Linked DNA regions of Limosilactobacillus reuteri. The protein of the gene in region 1 binds, or shares a complex with, the protein of each later gene. Links are inferred from orthologs where the notes say so. Each region holds a gene or a part of one and is shown on either strand. Other genes may lie near its edges. The genes, in order: secG and secY.

The links.
Region 2: the proteins of secG (region 1) and secY are in contact, whole or in part, in a crystal structure (PDB 5AWW), measured with the Thermus thermophilus proteins. The link is inferred for Limosilactobacillus reuteri from one-to-one orthologs. Residues at the interface, in WP_223903268.1 of Thermus thermophilus: Tyr5, Ile9, Tyr12, Leu13, Ala16, Leu19, Val20, Val23, Leu24, Gln26, Glu27, Pro28, Gln30, Gly31, Ala32, Asp34, Leu35, Met36, Gly37, Gly38, Ser39, Ala40, Asp41, Leu42, Phe43, Ala45, Arg46, Val48, Tyr53, Thr56; in WP_096411648.1 of Thermus thermophilus: Leu14, Gln16, Arg17, Phe20, Ile34, Pro35, Pro37, Ile72, Arg108, Arg109, Asn112, Gln113, Arg116, Ile117, Ile120, Pro145, Gly146, Trp147, Phe152, Phe155, Val156, Val159, Thr160, Val162, Ala163, Gly164, Ala166, Leu167, Trp170, Glu173.

The regions. Positions count from the first base shown.
Region 1 is NZ_CP059275.1:476,485-484,422, forward strand. What follows is about bases 1,709-4,708. They hold secG (preprotein translocase subunit SecG), read left to right. Parts: upstream 1,709-3,088; coding sequence 3,089-3,328; downstream 3,329-4,708. Other genes in these bases: HHK02_RS02785 (ClC family H(+)/Cl(-) exchange transporter), read left to right, coding at 1,709-3,088; HHK02_RS02795 (alpha/beta hydrolase), read left to right, coding at 3,329-4,105; rnr (ribonuclease R), read left to right, coding at 4,106-4,708. In the rest of the region: eno (phosphopyruvate hydratase), read left to right, coding at 1-154; HHK02_RS02780 (amino acid permease), read left to right, coding at 155-1,537; more of HHK02_RS02785, read left to right, coding at 1,538-1,708; more of rnr, read left to right, coding at 4,709-6,511; SsrA-binding protein SmpB, read left to right, coding at 6,512-6,985; HHK02_RS02810 (LURP-one-related/scramblase family protein), read left to right, coding at 6,986-7,570; HHK02_RS02815 (uracil-DNA glycosylase), read left to right, coding at 7,571-7,938. UniProt on the Bacillus subtilis protein: Involved in protein export. Participates in an early event of protein translocation.
Region 2 is NZ_CP059275.1:868,836-876,767, forward strand. What follows is about bases 1-2,994. They hold secY (preprotein translocase subunit SecY), read left to right. Parts: upstream 1-836; coding sequence 837-2,153; downstream 2,154-2,994. Other genes in these bases: infA (translation initiation factor IF-1), read left to right, coding at 1-176; HHK02_RS05090 (adenylate kinase), read left to right, coding at 183-836; rplO (50S ribosomal protein L15), read left to right, coding at 2,154-2,588; rpmD (50S ribosomal protein L30), read left to right, coding at 2,589-2,771; rpsE (30S ribosomal protein S5), read left to right, coding at 2,772-2,994. Outside these bases: more of rpsE, read left to right, coding at 2,995-3,281; rplR (50S ribosomal protein L18), read left to right, coding at 3,282-3,638; rplF (50S ribosomal protein L6), read left to right, coding at 3,639-4,175; rpsH (30S ribosomal protein S8), read left to right, coding at 4,176-4,574; HHK02_RS05130 (type Z 30S ribosomal protein S14), read left to right, coding at 4,575-4,760; rplE (50S ribosomal protein L5), read left to right, coding at 4,761-5,303; rplX (50S ribosomal protein L24), read left to right, coding at 5,304-5,612; rplN (50S ribosomal protein L14), read left to right, coding at 5,613-5,981; rpsQ (30S ribosomal protein S17), read left to right, coding at 5,982-6,248; rpmC (50S ribosomal protein L29), read left to right, coding at 6,249-6,455; rplP (50S ribosomal protein L16), read left to right, coding at 6,456-6,890; rpsC (30S ribosomal protein S3), read left to right, coding at 6,891-7,556; rplV (50S ribosomal protein L22), read left to right, coding at 7,557-7,904; rpsS (30S ribosomal protein S19), read left to right, coding at 7,905-7,932. UniProt on the Bacillus subtilis protein: The central subunit of the protein translocation channel SecYEG. Consists of two halves formed by TMs 1-5 and 6-10.

The DNA.
Region 1 (7,938 bases):
CAAGACTGGTTCTATGAGCCGGACTGACCGTCTTGCTAAGTACAACCAATTAATGCGGATTGAAGATCAACTTGGTGATGTTGCTCAATACAAGGGTATCCACTCATTCTACAACTTGAGTCAACAAGCTCGTCAAGACATCGAAAATCGTTAAATGAAAAAATCGGCACCAGAACTTAATCGTTCGATGACTGCTGGTCAGATGGAAATGATTTCCCTTGGTGGAGCGATTGGTGTTGGACTGTTTATGGGATCAACATCTACAATCAAGTGGACCGGGCCATCTGTTATCCTCGCATATGCGTTTGTCGGCTTAATTCTATATATTGTTATGAGAGCGTTAGGAGAGATGATTTACATTAATCCTGGAACAGGTTCTTTTGCGGATTATGCAACTGAATATGTTCATCCAGTAGCTGGATACCTTGCTAAATGGGCTAACGTATTTGAGTATATTGTTGTAGGAATGTCTGAAGTAGTAGCAGCAACTGAATACCTTAAATATTGGTGGCCACACCTTCATACTTGGGTAGCTGGAATTGTTATTATTATTTTCTTGGTCCTCGCTAATTTAGCGAGTGCAAAAGCATATGGGTCGCTTGAATTTTGGTTTGCGATGATCAAAGTTATTACTATTATCTTTATGATCTTACTTGGATTTATGATTATCTTCTTTGGCTTTGGTAATGGCGGTCATCCAACCGGTTTCAGCAATCTTTGGTCTCATGGTGGATTTTTCACTGGTGGCTGGAGTGGTTTCTTCTTCTCAATGTCAATTATCGTTGGATCTTATGAAGGAATCGAATTGCTAGGAATTTCTGCCGGGGAAGTAGCAAATCCGCAAAAAGCAATTGTTAAATCTGTTAAGTCTGTTTTATTCCGGATTTTAATTTTCTACGTTGGCGCAATTTTTGTAATTGTAACAATTTATCCTTGGAATGAATTAAGCAGTGTTGGATCACCATTTGTATCTACTTTTGCTAAGGTCGGAATTACAGCTGCAGCATCAATCATTAACTTTGTGGTTTTAACCGCTGCATTATCAGGTGCTAATTCGGGTATTTACAGTTCAAGTCGGATGCTGTTTAAGCTATCTCATGAAGGGGATGCTCCTAAGATTTTTGGTCGTCTTTCAAAACGGATCGTTCCCGATGCTGCCATCCTTGGTATTTCCGGTGGTATTTTGATTGGCTTTATTATTGATATGATTTCGGCAACTTATAGCCATTCAACTGCTGATATGTTCGTGGTTGTCTTCAGTTCTTCTGTTTTACCCGGAATGATTCCATGGTTTGTAATTTTACTAGCAGAATTACGTTTCCGTCGTAATAATAAAGACTTGATGGTTGATCATCCATTCAAATTACCACTATATCCATTTTCAAATTATTTTGCATTTCTCATGTTGATTGTGATCGTTATCTTTATGTTTATTAATCCTGACACACGGATTTCGGTTATTGTTGGTGCTGCAGTATTGATTCTAGCAGTCACTGTATACCTTGTTCGGCATGGTTTTAAAAACGAAAAAGCATAAATGGAGAGTAGAAAAGAGGTATTTCATCGCTATAATCAGTTCAATCAACTAATTCGGGCGATCATTATTGGAATATTGACTGGTTTAGTAGTTAGTGTATTTAGACTCATAATTCAACACTTTTTACAATTAGTAACAGCAAGTTTTGCATATTTTCATTCTCATCCATTATGGCTAATACCATGGACAATTGGATCAATTATTTTAGCATTATTATTAGGATGGTTAGCTCAATCCTATCCTGAGATAAAAGGGTCGGGGATTCCACAGGTTGAGGGACAGTTGACTAACCAATTTGATGAAAAATGGTGGCCAGTGTTATGGCGAAAATTTCTTGGCGGAGTTTTCGCTATTGGATCTGGATTATATCTCGGACGTGAAGGACCATCAATTCAACTTGGGGCAACAATTGGGCAAGGAGTAGAGGAAAAGGCCAAAGTAGGGCACCTTAATCGCCAAATAGGGATCGCAAGTGGAGCAGCAGCAGGATTATCTGCAGCCTTTAATGCGCCAATCGCTGCGACTATCTTTATTTTGGAAGAAGTGTATCATAATTTTTCACCGGTAATTTGGTTGGCAACATTTGTGAGTTCGCTTTGTTCTAATATGGTTTCGATGCAGTTTTTTGGCTTACGACCGGTTTTGAATGTTCCTTATAATCATATGCTTCCTAATAATCTTTATTGGCATTTGATTGCGCTTGGTATTTTATTAGGTATCTTAGGGCGTCTTTACCAAATTGTTATTTTGCATTTGAATGGTTGGACGGCACGGATTCCTAAACTATCTCCTATTGCTTATCCAATTATTCCGTTTTTGCTGGTTATTCCTATCGCCTGGTATTTTCCAATCACGTTGGGCGGGGGAAATGAATTAATTATTATTTTACGTTCCTTGCCATTTTCTTTAGCGCTTTTTGTGGGGCTTTTTGTCCTTCGCTTTGTATTTTCAATGATTAGTTATGGTTCGCAATTACCGGGTGGGATATTTTTGCCAATTTTAACTCTTGGCGCTATTTTAGGCGCAGTCTATTGTGCGTTAATGGTCCGTTTGGGATTAATGCCAGTTCGATATTTACCTAATTTTATTATCTATGGAATGGCAGGTTATTTTGCATGTATTAGTAAGGCGCCATTTACTGCTATTTTATTAATTACTGAAATGGTTGGCTCACTTGCGCACTTAATGCCATTAGCCTTGGTAGCAGTAGTAGCTTATCTTGTTGTGGATGCGTTACACGGTGAACCAGTATATACAGCAATGTTTAACGCCTTTATTGGAAATAATCCGCAACCAGCACGCCATAAAGAGGATGTTACGATGTCGATTACCATTTATGCTGGCGCCCAGTTGGATGGTTGTAAAATTAAAGATTTTCCATGGCCAACTGATTGTATTGTGATGGTTGTCTATCGGGGAGAAGAAAAGATCATTCCGAATGGTCAAACAAAGCTGCAAGCTGGCGATACGTTAATTTTGCGGGCCAATTCAGCAACTACTAGACAAGTTTACCATGAGATAAGTCGGGCTGCGCATTATGCACAAGGATAGTTGTATAACACATTAATGACTTTATTCTTAATTGATTGCGTTGTATTAATTGCGTGTGTAATGATGCAACCAGCAAAAAACGATAATGATGCAATGTCAGCTTTGACAGGTGGTGCGGGTGACTTATTCTCACGTCGTAAAGCGCGGGGATTTGAAGCTGTTATGCAGATTGTTACAACAATTTGTGGAGCACTCTTCTTTATTCTGGCATTAGCGATGATTTACGTTTCGTCACATTAAGTGATAACGTATACTGGTGAGTCTTTTTTCTTTCCCCATAGTGGACGGCATGGAGTTATTTTGCTTCATGCATATACAGGAAATACGAATGATGTTCGAATGCTGGGACGTCAGCTTAACTGGCAAGGATATACGGTTTTCGCACCGCTTTTGAGTGGGCATGGTGGTGATCCACGAAAGGTACTAGAAAGCAATGGTCCAGATGATTGGTGGGATGATACCCGGATGGCAATCTTTCGTTTACGCGATGCGGGAATTGATCAAATTGCAATTTTTGGGTTATCGCTTGGTGGTTTACTTGCAACAAGAGCTCTTGAGAATGATCCGCAATTATTAGGTGGTGGTGTTTTTGCATCCCCAATTACCACCTGGGGACAATCGAATGTTCCGGAATACTTCCCTAAAATTGCGGCAAAGTATTATCGTCAGCAAAAAATCAACCCATTAATTACTAAGGAAAAGGTTGCTAAATTGACTGAACGACTCCCCCAACAACTAGCACAAATTCAAACAATGGCGCATCAAATTTGTGACCAATTAGATCAGATTCATCAGCCATTCTTTATTGCACAAGGAGGCACAGATGAAATGATTGATCCAGCGTCTGGACTGCAATTAAAAACAAAATTACAGGAGAATGGGGTTGCAGTTGATTACCATTACTACCCAACCGCTACTCACTTATTAACAGTTAATACCGCTCATCGTCAACTATTTGCCGATGTAGAAAAATATTTACAAAATTTATTCGAGGTGCCTTCTAATGACAACAAATAAATGACAACAAATAATTTAAAAGAAAAAATATTAACACATTTAACAGATAATGCAGGTGTGAGTTACTCAGCAGAAAAACTTGCTCATCAATTAGGGATGGATGATGCTGAGCAGTTTACACCGATCGTTCAATCTCTTGCTCAATTGGAAAGAGAGAAAAAGGTTCAAGTAACTGATCATGGTGAATTCGAAGCAGTTATTAAACAGCAACCACTTATTGGAACTTTCCACGGAAACGATAAGGGGTTCGGTTTTGTAGACTATGACCCTGATCTTCCAGACATGTATATTAATCCTGATCATACTTTGCATGCATTAAATGGGGACCAGGTAGAAGTTAAAGTATTACGTCCAGCAAAAGCAGGTAGTGATCAGGGTCCAGAAGGTCAAGTAACCCGGATTGTTGAACATAAATATGAAAATGTAGTTGGTGAATTTAAGCAAGCGACTATCGGCGATGATTACATTGGTGAAATTTTGCTTAAAGATAAGAAATTATCGCAGTATCATTTCTATGTAACGGACAAGGGATTAAAACCACTTGACGGCCAAGTAGTAACAGCTACTGTTGAGACTTATCCTAGTGATGAGGCACCGGAAGTAATGACGGGTGCCGTTACTGAAGTGATTGGTGATAAGGATGAGCCGGGTATTGATATTATGTCAGTAATCTATGCTCACGACGTCCCTCATGAATTCCCTAAAGAAGTGATGGAACAAGCTAATAAGATTCCGCTTCATGTTCTCCCAGAAGAAAAAAAGGGTCGGGTGGATATTACTGACCAACCGCTTGTTACCATTGATGCAATTGAATCAAAAGACTTGGATGATGCGGTGGTAGCTTGGAAGATGGACAATGGGCACTACCACCTTGGGGTTCATATTGCGGATGTTACTCACTATGTAAAGCCAGGTACACCGCTTGATCAAGAAGCATTTAAGCGTGGTACATCTGTTTATCTAACTGATCGGGTAGTTCCAATGCTTCCTAAGCGGCTTTCTAATGGAATTTGCTCTTTAAATCCTAATGAAGAACGCCTTGCTATGAGTTGCGAAATGGAAATTGATGAGCAAGGGAAAATTGTTAATCACCGAATCTTCCAAAGTGTTATGAAATCACATGCCCGAATGACTTATAAAGCAGTTAATAAGATTCTGGAGTCGCATGATGCTAAAACGATGAAGCAATATGAAGATCTTGTTCCAATGTTTGAAACAATGGGGGAGATTCACAAATTACTGCTTAAGAATCGGAAAAAACGTGGTGCTATTGACTTTGAAGCTCCTGAAGCAAAGATTATTGTGGATGAAAAGGGTCACCCAACTGATATTCAACTACGAGATCGGGGACTTTCTGAACGGATGATTGAATCCTTTATGTTAGCTGCTAATGAAACAGTTGCTGAACACTACTTTAAGGAACACGTTCCATTCCTTTACCGGATCCATGAAACACCAGATAGTGAACGTATTAAATCATTTGTGGACTTTTTAGCTGTGTTTGGAATTGAGGTTCATGGTGATATTAAGAATGTTAAACCAGGGATGCTTCAAAAAGTATTGAAGGATGTGGCTGGTACTCCTGAAGAGCAAATGGTTCAAGTGATGATGTTACGTAGTATGCAACAAGCTAAATACTCGGATAAAGAGCTAGGTCACTTTGGCTTAGGCGCTAAATACTACACTCACTTTACTTCACCAATTCGGCGATACCCTGATGATACGGTTCACCGTTTGATTAAGTGGTACGAAGAACATGGTAAAAACGAACCAGCTAAGGACCATTGGCGTGATAAGCTTCCAGAAATTGCTGAACATACTTCGGTTACCGAACGGCGGGGAATTGATACCGAACGTGATGTTGATAGTATGAAGAAAGCCGAATACATGGAAGACCATGTTGGCGAAACCTTTGATGCCGTCGTAAGTTCAGTGATGAAGTTTGGTTTGTTCGTCGAATTGCCAAATACAGTTGAAGGGTTAGTTCATATTAGCGTCATGAATGATGATTATTATGAATATTCAGAAAAACACATGGCCTTAATTGGACGAAACTCTCATCGAATTTTCCAAATGGGACAACCTATTAAGGTTAAGTTAGTTCGGGCAGATAAAGATCTTCGTGAAGTTGATTTTGAAATTGTTAACCCTGAAGAAGCACCAAAGACAAAGATTCGGGTCCCACGTAATGATGAATATCGGGGTCGAGGTCGTGGCCGCAAAGGACGTGCCAATAATAATTCCCGTCATGAGAACACTAGCGGTAATCATTACCGTAATACTCAAGGAAAATGGCGTCGAACTCACCAAGAAAATGGTCGTCAAAATAATCGTCAAATAAATCGGGGACAAACTCGTCACCACAATAATTCACGTGATCATGAAGGCGTTCGTCGCCACCATTAAATGGCAAAAAAATCCCATCAAGAAAATAATGACAATTTAATTGCACAAAATAAAAAGGCACGTCATGATTATTTTGTCACGGATACTGTTGAAGCAGGATTAGTTTTAACGGGGACGGAGATAAAATCTGTTCGTGCTCACCGGGTGAATTTGAAAGATGGATTTGCCCAAGTTCGTAACGGTGAAGCTTGGTTAATGAATGTGCATATTAGTGAGTATGATAATGGGACTTACTTCAATCAAGATCCATTAAGAAATCGCAAGTTGCTATTGCACAAAAAGGAAATCAATAAGCTTGTAGGAGCTTTACAGGATAAGGGAGTTACGCTTATTCCCTTGAAAATGTATATTAAACACGGCTATGCAAAAGTTTTATTAGGACTAGCCAAAGGTAAACACCAGTACGATAAACGTGAAGCAATTAAGCGTCGTGAACAAAACCGTGAAATTGAACGAGTTATGAAACATTATTAAGTGCGACAATTATATATTCGCGATCGTTCAAGTGATTTACATGGAACGACCGTCATTCGCGATAAGAATGGTAAATCGTGCTATCTTCTTGTCGGTAAGTGGGGAATGAGGTACGATGCCCTATCATTGTATGCAATTGATGGAGCCTTATTAGCTGAAGTAAAGCAATTAACTCTTGGACTGTTACCCAAATTCGCATTATATGTTAATCGACAACGCGTTGGAACAATTGGGAAAGGTCTTGGATTTGTTCAACAGGTTATTTATATTCGCGGTATTAACTGGATCGTTGTTGGTTCACCATTAACAAGCCGTTACCGTGTTTTTTCCGGTAGTCACTTAGTTTTTTCAATTCAACCCGTTAAACTATCAAGCGGATATTGTCATGAATTAAAGATAAATAAAAAAGAAGATGAACCTTTAGCAATTCTAATCGCTAGTATTCTTAACCATTGGGCTCGACGAAGTGAACAAGAACCTTTATTAGCACGATTAATGAAGCGTTCCCCTAATCTTAATACCAGCATGTCATTTTCAATTAGCAATCAGTTAAACTTAAACTGTAAAGAACGTAGAAACAAATAGGTGAAACAATTAATTCATAACGACTGGTGGGAAGTTTTAAAGCCCCAGTTTGAAAGTGCATATTATGCGCAATTGCATAATTTCCTAAAAGAAGAATATACCCATCAAACGATCTATCCAGAAATGCATCATATTTTTGAAGCATTTGAATGGACTCCTTTTAGTAAGGTTAAAGTTGTTATCCTTGGTCAAGATCCTTATCATGGACCAAACCAAGCTCATGGGTGTAGTTTTTCAGTACTGCCTGGGGTACCGGTCCCGCCTTCATTACAGAATATTTACAAAGAATTGCAAAGTGATTTAGGTTGTACACCGGTAAATCACGGCTATTTGAAGAAATGGGCTGATCAAGGTGTCCTGTTGTTAAA
Region 2 (7,932 bases), 390 kb from region 1 along the record:
AAACTTTGCCTAATGCAATGTTTAAAGTTGAATTGGAAAACGGAGCAGAAATTTTAGCACATGTTTCTGGTAAAATTCGGATGCACTACATTAAAATTTTACCAGGGGATCGTGTTAAAGTAGAAATGTCTCCATATGACCTTACAAAGGGTCGGATTACTTTCCGGTTCAAGTAGATGAGTATGAATCTTGTATTAATGGGTCTTCCAGGTGCCGGTAAAGGTACTCAAGCTCAAAAGATCGTTGAAGATTTTCCAATTCCTCATATCTCAACTGGAGATATTTTTCGGGCAGCCATAAAAAATGAAACTCCCATGGGAATTGAAGCTAAGAAATATATTGATAAAGGTGAACTTGTTCCGGACGAAGTTACTAACGGTATCGTTAAGGAACGGTTAGCTCAAGATGATACTAAAGATGGCTTTATGCTGGATGGATTTCCTCGTAATCTTAACCAAGCAGCAGCTTTGGATAAGATGTTAGCAGAGAGTAATCGGCATCTTGATGCTGTGATCAATATTCACGTCGAACCGGATGTATTGGTAGAACGTTTAAGTGGACGTTTTATTTGCCGTAACTGTGGAACAACGTATCATAAGCTTTACAATGCTCCTAAAGTTGAAGGCACATGTGACGTTTGTGGTCATCATGAATTTTATCAGCGTGATGATGATAAGCCTGAAACGGTTAAGAATCGTCTAGATGTTAATATTAAGTTGAACACACCACTGGTAGACTATTACCAAAAGAAAGGTGTTTTGCACGAAATTAATGGTGAACAAGATATCGATAAAGTTTACGAAGATATCAAGAAAGTATTAACAAACCTAAACTAGTTGTTCACAGCCGTCAAAAATACATTCAAGGTAAAAGATATCCGTAAAAAGATTTTCTTTACATTGTTTGTATTGATTGTCTATCGGATTGGGGCAGCGATTACCGTTCCTGGAGTTAACGCTGCTGCTTTGCAGGAAATCTCCTCAACCGGTTTAGCATCAATCCTCAATACCTTTAGTGGTGGTGGATTGGAGAATTACTCTTTATTTGCAATGGGAGTTTCTCCATATATTACTGCGCAAATTGTTGTTCAACTATTACAAATGGATATTGTTCCGCGTTTTGTTGAATGGAGTAAACAAGGAGAAGTAGGACGGCGAAAACTTAATCAAGCAACCCGATGGTTAACGATTGTACTTGGATTTATCCAATCAATCGGTATTACCGCCGGGTTTAATGCATTGAGTACTATTCGTTTGGTTAATCATCCTGGTGTTCAAACGTATTTAACAATCGGTTTAATTTTAACTGCAGGTACAATGTTTGCTACTTGGATGGGAGACATGATTACTGAACGTGGCTTGGGTAATGGTGTTTCCATGTTAATTTTTGCTGGTATTGTTGCGCAAATGCCAGGTGGAATTCGTCAGTTATGGGATGACCAAATTGCTGGTGAATCTGGTTCTGCTTTGTGGATGGGAATTGGATTTGTTACTCTTGTTATTGTTGCAATTTTAATTATTGTAGCGTTTGTGACATGGGTACAACAGGCAGAAAGACGTCTACCAATTCAATACACAAGACGAACCACTACTTCACCATCCAGTAGTTATCTTCCCTTGAAGATTAACGTATCAGGTGTTATTCCTGTTATTTTTGCTGGTTCTTTTATCTCAACCCCGCAAACTATTCTTATGGCTTTCCAGCAAAACCATGGTGGGGATAGTTGGTATCAAATCATGACGACCATTTTTAACATGCAATCTGGTCCTGGGATCGCACTGTATGTATTTTTGATTGTTGTATTTACCTTTTTCTATGCCTTTGTTCAGGTTAACCCAGAAAAACTTGCTGAGAATTTGCAAAAGCAAGGAAGTTATATTTCTGGAGTGCGTCCTGGAAAGGGTACACAAGACTATATTTCTTCATTGTTAATGCGATTGAGTACAGTAGGTTCATTATTCTTAGGATTGATCTCCTTAATTCCGTTAATTGCAAGTAACGTATGGAACCTAAGTCAGTCAATTGGTTTAGGTGGTACAAGCTTACTGATTATCGTACAAATTGCTTTAGATGTTGTTCGGCAGTTAAACGGACTAACAATGAAGCGCGAATATATTGGATTTATTCGAGAACCTAAAGGAGGAAATGACTAAATGAAGTTAAACGAATTGAAGCCAGCTGCTGGTTCTCGTTCTAAGCGTCTTCGTAAGGGTCGTGGACTTTCATCAGGACACGGTTTTACATCTGGACGTGGTACTAAAGGGCAAAAGGCTCATGGAAAGACCCGTTTAGGATTTGAAGGGGGTCAAATGCCACTTTACCGGCAAATTCCAAAGCGCGGATTTACCAACATTAACCGGAAAGAATACGCAATTGTTAACTTGGCATCATTAAACAAGTTTGATGATGGTACAGAAGTTACTCCACAATTATTGATGGAAAGTGGCTTAGTTAAGAACTTGAAGAGCGGCATCAAGATTCTTGGTAACGGTAAGCTTGAAAAGAAATTAACTGTTAAGGCTAATAAGTTTTCTGCTTCTGCAGTTTCTGCAATTGAAGCTGCTGGTGGTAAAACTGAGGTGATGTAGATGGCTCAAGTAAAAGTTACCTTAATTCACAGTGTTGCCCACCGACAACCTACTCAACGTCGTACTGTTAAGGCATTGGGATTAGGTAAGATCAATAGCTCAGTTATCTTACCAGATAATGCGGCAACACGCGGTCAAATTTTTAAGATCGCTCACTTGGTTTCTGTTGAAGAAGTTAAGTAAATGGCATCATCAGAATTCATTGATCCAACAAAGTTGGATTTAGACGATCAAGTTGTAGCCATCAACCGGATTACTAAGGTTGTAAAAGGTGGGCGTCGTATGCGTTTCGCTGCTTTAGTAATTGTTGGTGACCGTAAAGGTCATGTTGGTTTTGGTACTGGTAAGGCTCAAGAAGTTCCAGAAGCTATTCGTAAAGCTCAAGCAGCTGCTGAAAAGAACTTGATTACTGTTCCTATCGTTGGAACTACTATTCCACACGAAGTTATTGGTGTATACGGCGGTGGAAAGATCATGTTAAAGCCAGCTGTTGAAGGTTCTGGAGTTGCTGCCGGTGGTGCGGTTCGTAATGTTATGGACCTTGCCGGTGTTGCGGACGTTACTTCTAAACGTCTTGGCTCTAACACACCTGTTAATGTTGTTCGTGCAACATTTGAAGGTTTGAAGCAATTAAAGAACGCTGAAGAAGTTGCAAAGTTACGTGGTGTTTCAGTAGACCACTTAGCAGAATAAGTGATTTCTAAACCAGACAAGAACAAGATCCGTCAACGTCGTCATTTACGCGTTCGCGGTAAGATTTCTGGTACTGCGGAGCGCCCACGCTTAAGTGTTTACCGTTCAAACAAAAACATTTACGCTCAATTAATTGATGACGTAAAGGGTGTGACGCTCGCAAGTGCCTCCACAAATGATAGTGAAGTAAGTGGAAAGACTAAGACTGAACAAGCTAGTGGTGTAGGAGCATTAATTGCTAAACGCGCTAACGAAAAGAACATTACTGAAGTTGTGTTTGATCGTGGTGGATACCTTTACCATGGACGTGTTCAAGCCTTGGCTGAAGCTGCTCGTGAAAACGGACTTAAATTCTAAATGAGTCGTATTGGTTACAAAGAAATTGATTTGCCAAGTGGTGTTGAAATTTCTCAAGATGGTAATGTAGTTACTGTTAAAGGTCCTAAAGGTACTTTATCTCGTGAAATTTCACCATTAATCAAAATGACTATTGATGGTAACGTTGTAAAGTTTGATCGTGATGCTGATACTAATAAGTTAAAGATGTTACACGGAACTACTCGTGCTAATGTTAACAACATGGTTGAAGGTGTTGTTAATGGTTACAAGAAGGTTCTTAAGCTTGTTGGTGTTGGTTACCGTGCTCAACTCAAAGGTAACAAGTTGATTTTAACTGTTGGTTACTCAAACCCAGTTGAAATGGATAAGCCAGAAGATGTTGAAATTAACGTACCTGACAATACTACTATCGAATTAAGCTCAATTAACAAGGAACACCTTGGTAATTTTGCTGCTGAAGTTCGTGCTGTACGTTCACCTGAACCATACAAAGGTAAGGGTATTCGTTACGAAAACGAACACATTATCCGTAAGGAAGGTAAGACTGGTAAGTAAATGTCTATGAGTGATCCAATTGCAGATTTCTTAACTCGTATTCGTAATGCTAACATGGCTCAACACGAATCAGTAGAAGCACCTGCATCAAAGATGAAGAAGGACATCGCTGAAATCTTAAAAAACGAAGGTTTCATTCGCGATGTTGAATACGTTGATGATAACAAGCAAGGCATCATCCGTGTGTTCTTAAAGTACGGTAATGACGGTCAACGTGTTATTTCTGGCTTAAAGCGCATTTCTAAGCCTGGTTTACGTACATACGTTAAGTCAGATGCTGTGCCTAAGGTTCTTAATGGATTAGGTATTGCTATCATTTCAACATCTGAAGGTGTTGTTACTGATAAAGTTGCTCGTGCCAAGAAAATTGGTGGCGAAGTTATCGCTTACGTTTGGTAATTGGCTAAAAAATCAATGATTGCTAAGTGCAACCGTCCAGCTAAGTTCTCAAGTCGTGAATACACGCGTTGTGCACGTTGTGGACGTCCGCACTCTGTTTACCGTAAATTCCACCTATGCCGGATTTGCTTACGAGAACTTGCCCACAAAGGACAAATTCCTGGTTTGAAGAAGGCTAGCTGGTAAATGGAAAACCGTTTGAAAGCTAAATACGAAAATGAAATTCGTCCAGCATTGATTGAAAAGTTTAACTACTCTTCAGTTATGCAAGCACCAAAGATTGACAAAATCGTTTTAAACATGGGTGTTGGTGATGCAACTACTAACTCCAAGAATCTTGACGAAGCTGTTGAAGAACTCGGCTTGATTTCTGGTCAAAAACCTTTAATTACTAAGGCAAAGAAATCAATCGCTGGTTTCCGTCTTCGTGAAGGTATGTCAATTGGTGCTAAGGTAACCTTACGTGGTGAACGTATGTATGATTTCTTAGATAAATTAGTTAATGTGGCATTGCCACGGGTTCGTGATTTCCATGGTGTAAGTAACAAGGCGTTTGATGGTCGTGGTAACTACACTCTTGGTATCCATGAACAATTAATTTTCCCAGAAATTGATTATGATAAAGTTAACCGAGTTCGTGGTTTAGATGTTGTTATTGTAACAACTGCACAAACTGACGAAGAATCCCGTGAATTACTTGCTCAACTCGGTATGCCGTTTGCTAAATAAATGTTCATTAAAACAGGTGATAAAGTTCGCGTAATCGCTGGTAAGGATAAGGGCAAAGAAGGTACTATTAAAAGGGTACTTGCTTCTCAAAACCGCGTTATCGTTGAAGGTGTAAATATCGTTAAGAAACACCAAAAACCAAGCAACTCAAATCCTAATGGTGGCGTTATTGATACAGAAGCTGCAATTAATGCTTCAAACGTAATGCTGATTGATCCTTCAACAAATGAACCAACTCGTGTAGGTTACAAGTTCGTTGATGGTAAGAAGGTTCGTGTTGCGAAGAAGTCAGGTAAGACACTTGACTAAGTGATTCAACAAGAAAGTCGGTTGAAGGTCGCTGATAACTCCGGTGCTCGTGAAATCTTAGTTATTAAGATTTTAGGTGGTTCCCGAGTTAAAACAGGTAATATTGGTGACATCATTGTTGCTACTGTAAAGCAGGCAACACCAGGTGGCGTTGTCAAAAAGGGTGACGTTGTTAAGGCCGTTGTTGTACGGACTAAACATGGTATTCACCGTAAGGATGGTTCATACATTAAGTTTGATGAAAATGCCGCTGTTTTAATTAACAACGACAAGAGCCCTAAGGGTACCCGTATTTTTGGCCCAATCGCTCGTGAGCTTCGTGGAGACGACTTCATGAAGATCGTTTCATTAGCTCCAGAAGTTCTCTAAATGAGTGAAGAACGTAATGCACGTAAGGTTTACCAAGGCCACGTTGTTTCTGATAAAATGGATAAGACTATCACTGTTGTAATTGATACTTACAAGAGTGCACCTATCTATGGTAAGCGTGTTAAGTACTCAAAGAAGTACTATGCTCACGATGAAAACAACGAAGCTAAGACCGGCGACACTGTACAAATTATGGAAACTCGGCCATTATCAGCTAAGAAGCGTTTCCGTCTTGTAAAGATTGTCGAAAAAGCTGCTACCCTTTAAATGAAAAGTAAAGATTATGTACAAGAACTGAATGGATTAACCACTGATAAGCTACTTGACCGTGAAAAGGAACTGAAGGAACAATTGTTTAACTTACGTTTCCAATTAGCAACCGGCCAGTTGGAAAATACTGCAAGTCTTAAGCAAGTACGCAAAGATATTGCACGGGTTAAGACAGTTCTTCGTCAACAAGAATTAAACAAATAAATGTTAGTACCAAAACGTGTAAAGCACCGTAAGGTTCAACGTGGTCATATGCGCGGTGAAGCTAAGGGTGGAAAAACTGTTACTTTTGGTGAATTTGGTTTACAAGCTCTTGATTCACATTGGATTAGCAACCGTCAAATTGAAGCTGCTCGTATCGCTATGACGCGTTACATGAAGCGTGGTGGGAAAGTTTGGATTAAAATCTTCCCACAACTCTCATACACTAGTAAAGGTGTTGGGGTCCGGATGGGTAACGGTAAAGGTGCTCCTGAAGGATGGGTTGCTCCAGTAAAACGTGGCAAGGTAATGTTTGAAGTAGGGGGCGTTTCTGAAGAAGTCGCTCGTGAAGCTTTACGTCTTGCCGGTCACAAGTTGCCAGTTCGCACTAAGATCGTACAACGTGAGGAAGTAGGTGGACAATCTAATGAAAAGTAAGTGGGTCAAAAGATCAATCCTAATGGTTTTCGTGTTGGGGTCATTCGTGATTGGACTGCAAAGTGGTACGCTGACAAGGACTTTGCTGATTACCTTAACGAAGACCTTCGAATCCGTAAGTATATTGAAAAGCGACTTGCTGATGCCTCTGTATCAACCGTTGAAATTGAACGTGCAGCTAACCGCGTAAACGTATCAATTCATACTGCCAAGCCAGGAATGGTTATTGGTAAAGGTGGTTCAGAAGTTGAAGCACTTCGTAAAGAACTTAACAAATTAACTGGTAAACGTGTTCACATTAACATTGTGGAAATTAAGAAGCCAGATTTAGATGCTCACCTTGTTGGTGAGAGTATTGCACGGCAATTAGAAGCTCGTATTGCTTTCCGTCGTGCTATGCGTGGAGCTATGCAACGTGCTATGCGTGCTGGAGCTAAGGGTATTAAGACTCAAGTTGCTGGTCGTTTGAACGGTGCAGATATGTCACGGATCGAATCATACTCAGATGGTACTGTTCCATTACATACACTCCGTGCTGATATCGATTATTCTTGGGACGAAGCTAACACTACATACGGTGTTCTTGGTGTAAAGACTTGGATTTACCGTGGTGAAGTACTTCCTACTAAGAAGAACTCAAACAATGATGAACAAGGAGGGAAGTAAATGGCTGAAAATATTACGTCAGCTAAGGCTACTGCCAAGATGGTACGGGTTTCTGCTCGTAAGGTTCGTCTTGTATTAGATGCCATTCGTGGCAAGAGTGTTGCCGAAGCATTTGCTATTTTGAAGTTCACCCCTCGTGGTGCCGCTTCAGATGTTGAAAAAGTATTAAAATCTGCTGTTGCAAACGCTGAAAACAATTTCGACTTAGATCGTGCTTCATTGGTTGTAAGTGAAGCCTTTGCTAACGAAGGACCAACTCTTAAACGGTTCCGTCCTCGTGCAAAGGGTTCTGCTTCTCCAATTAACAAGCGGACTAGTCATATTACAGTGGTTGTTACAGAACGATAGATGGGTCGTAGTTTGAAAAAAGGACCTT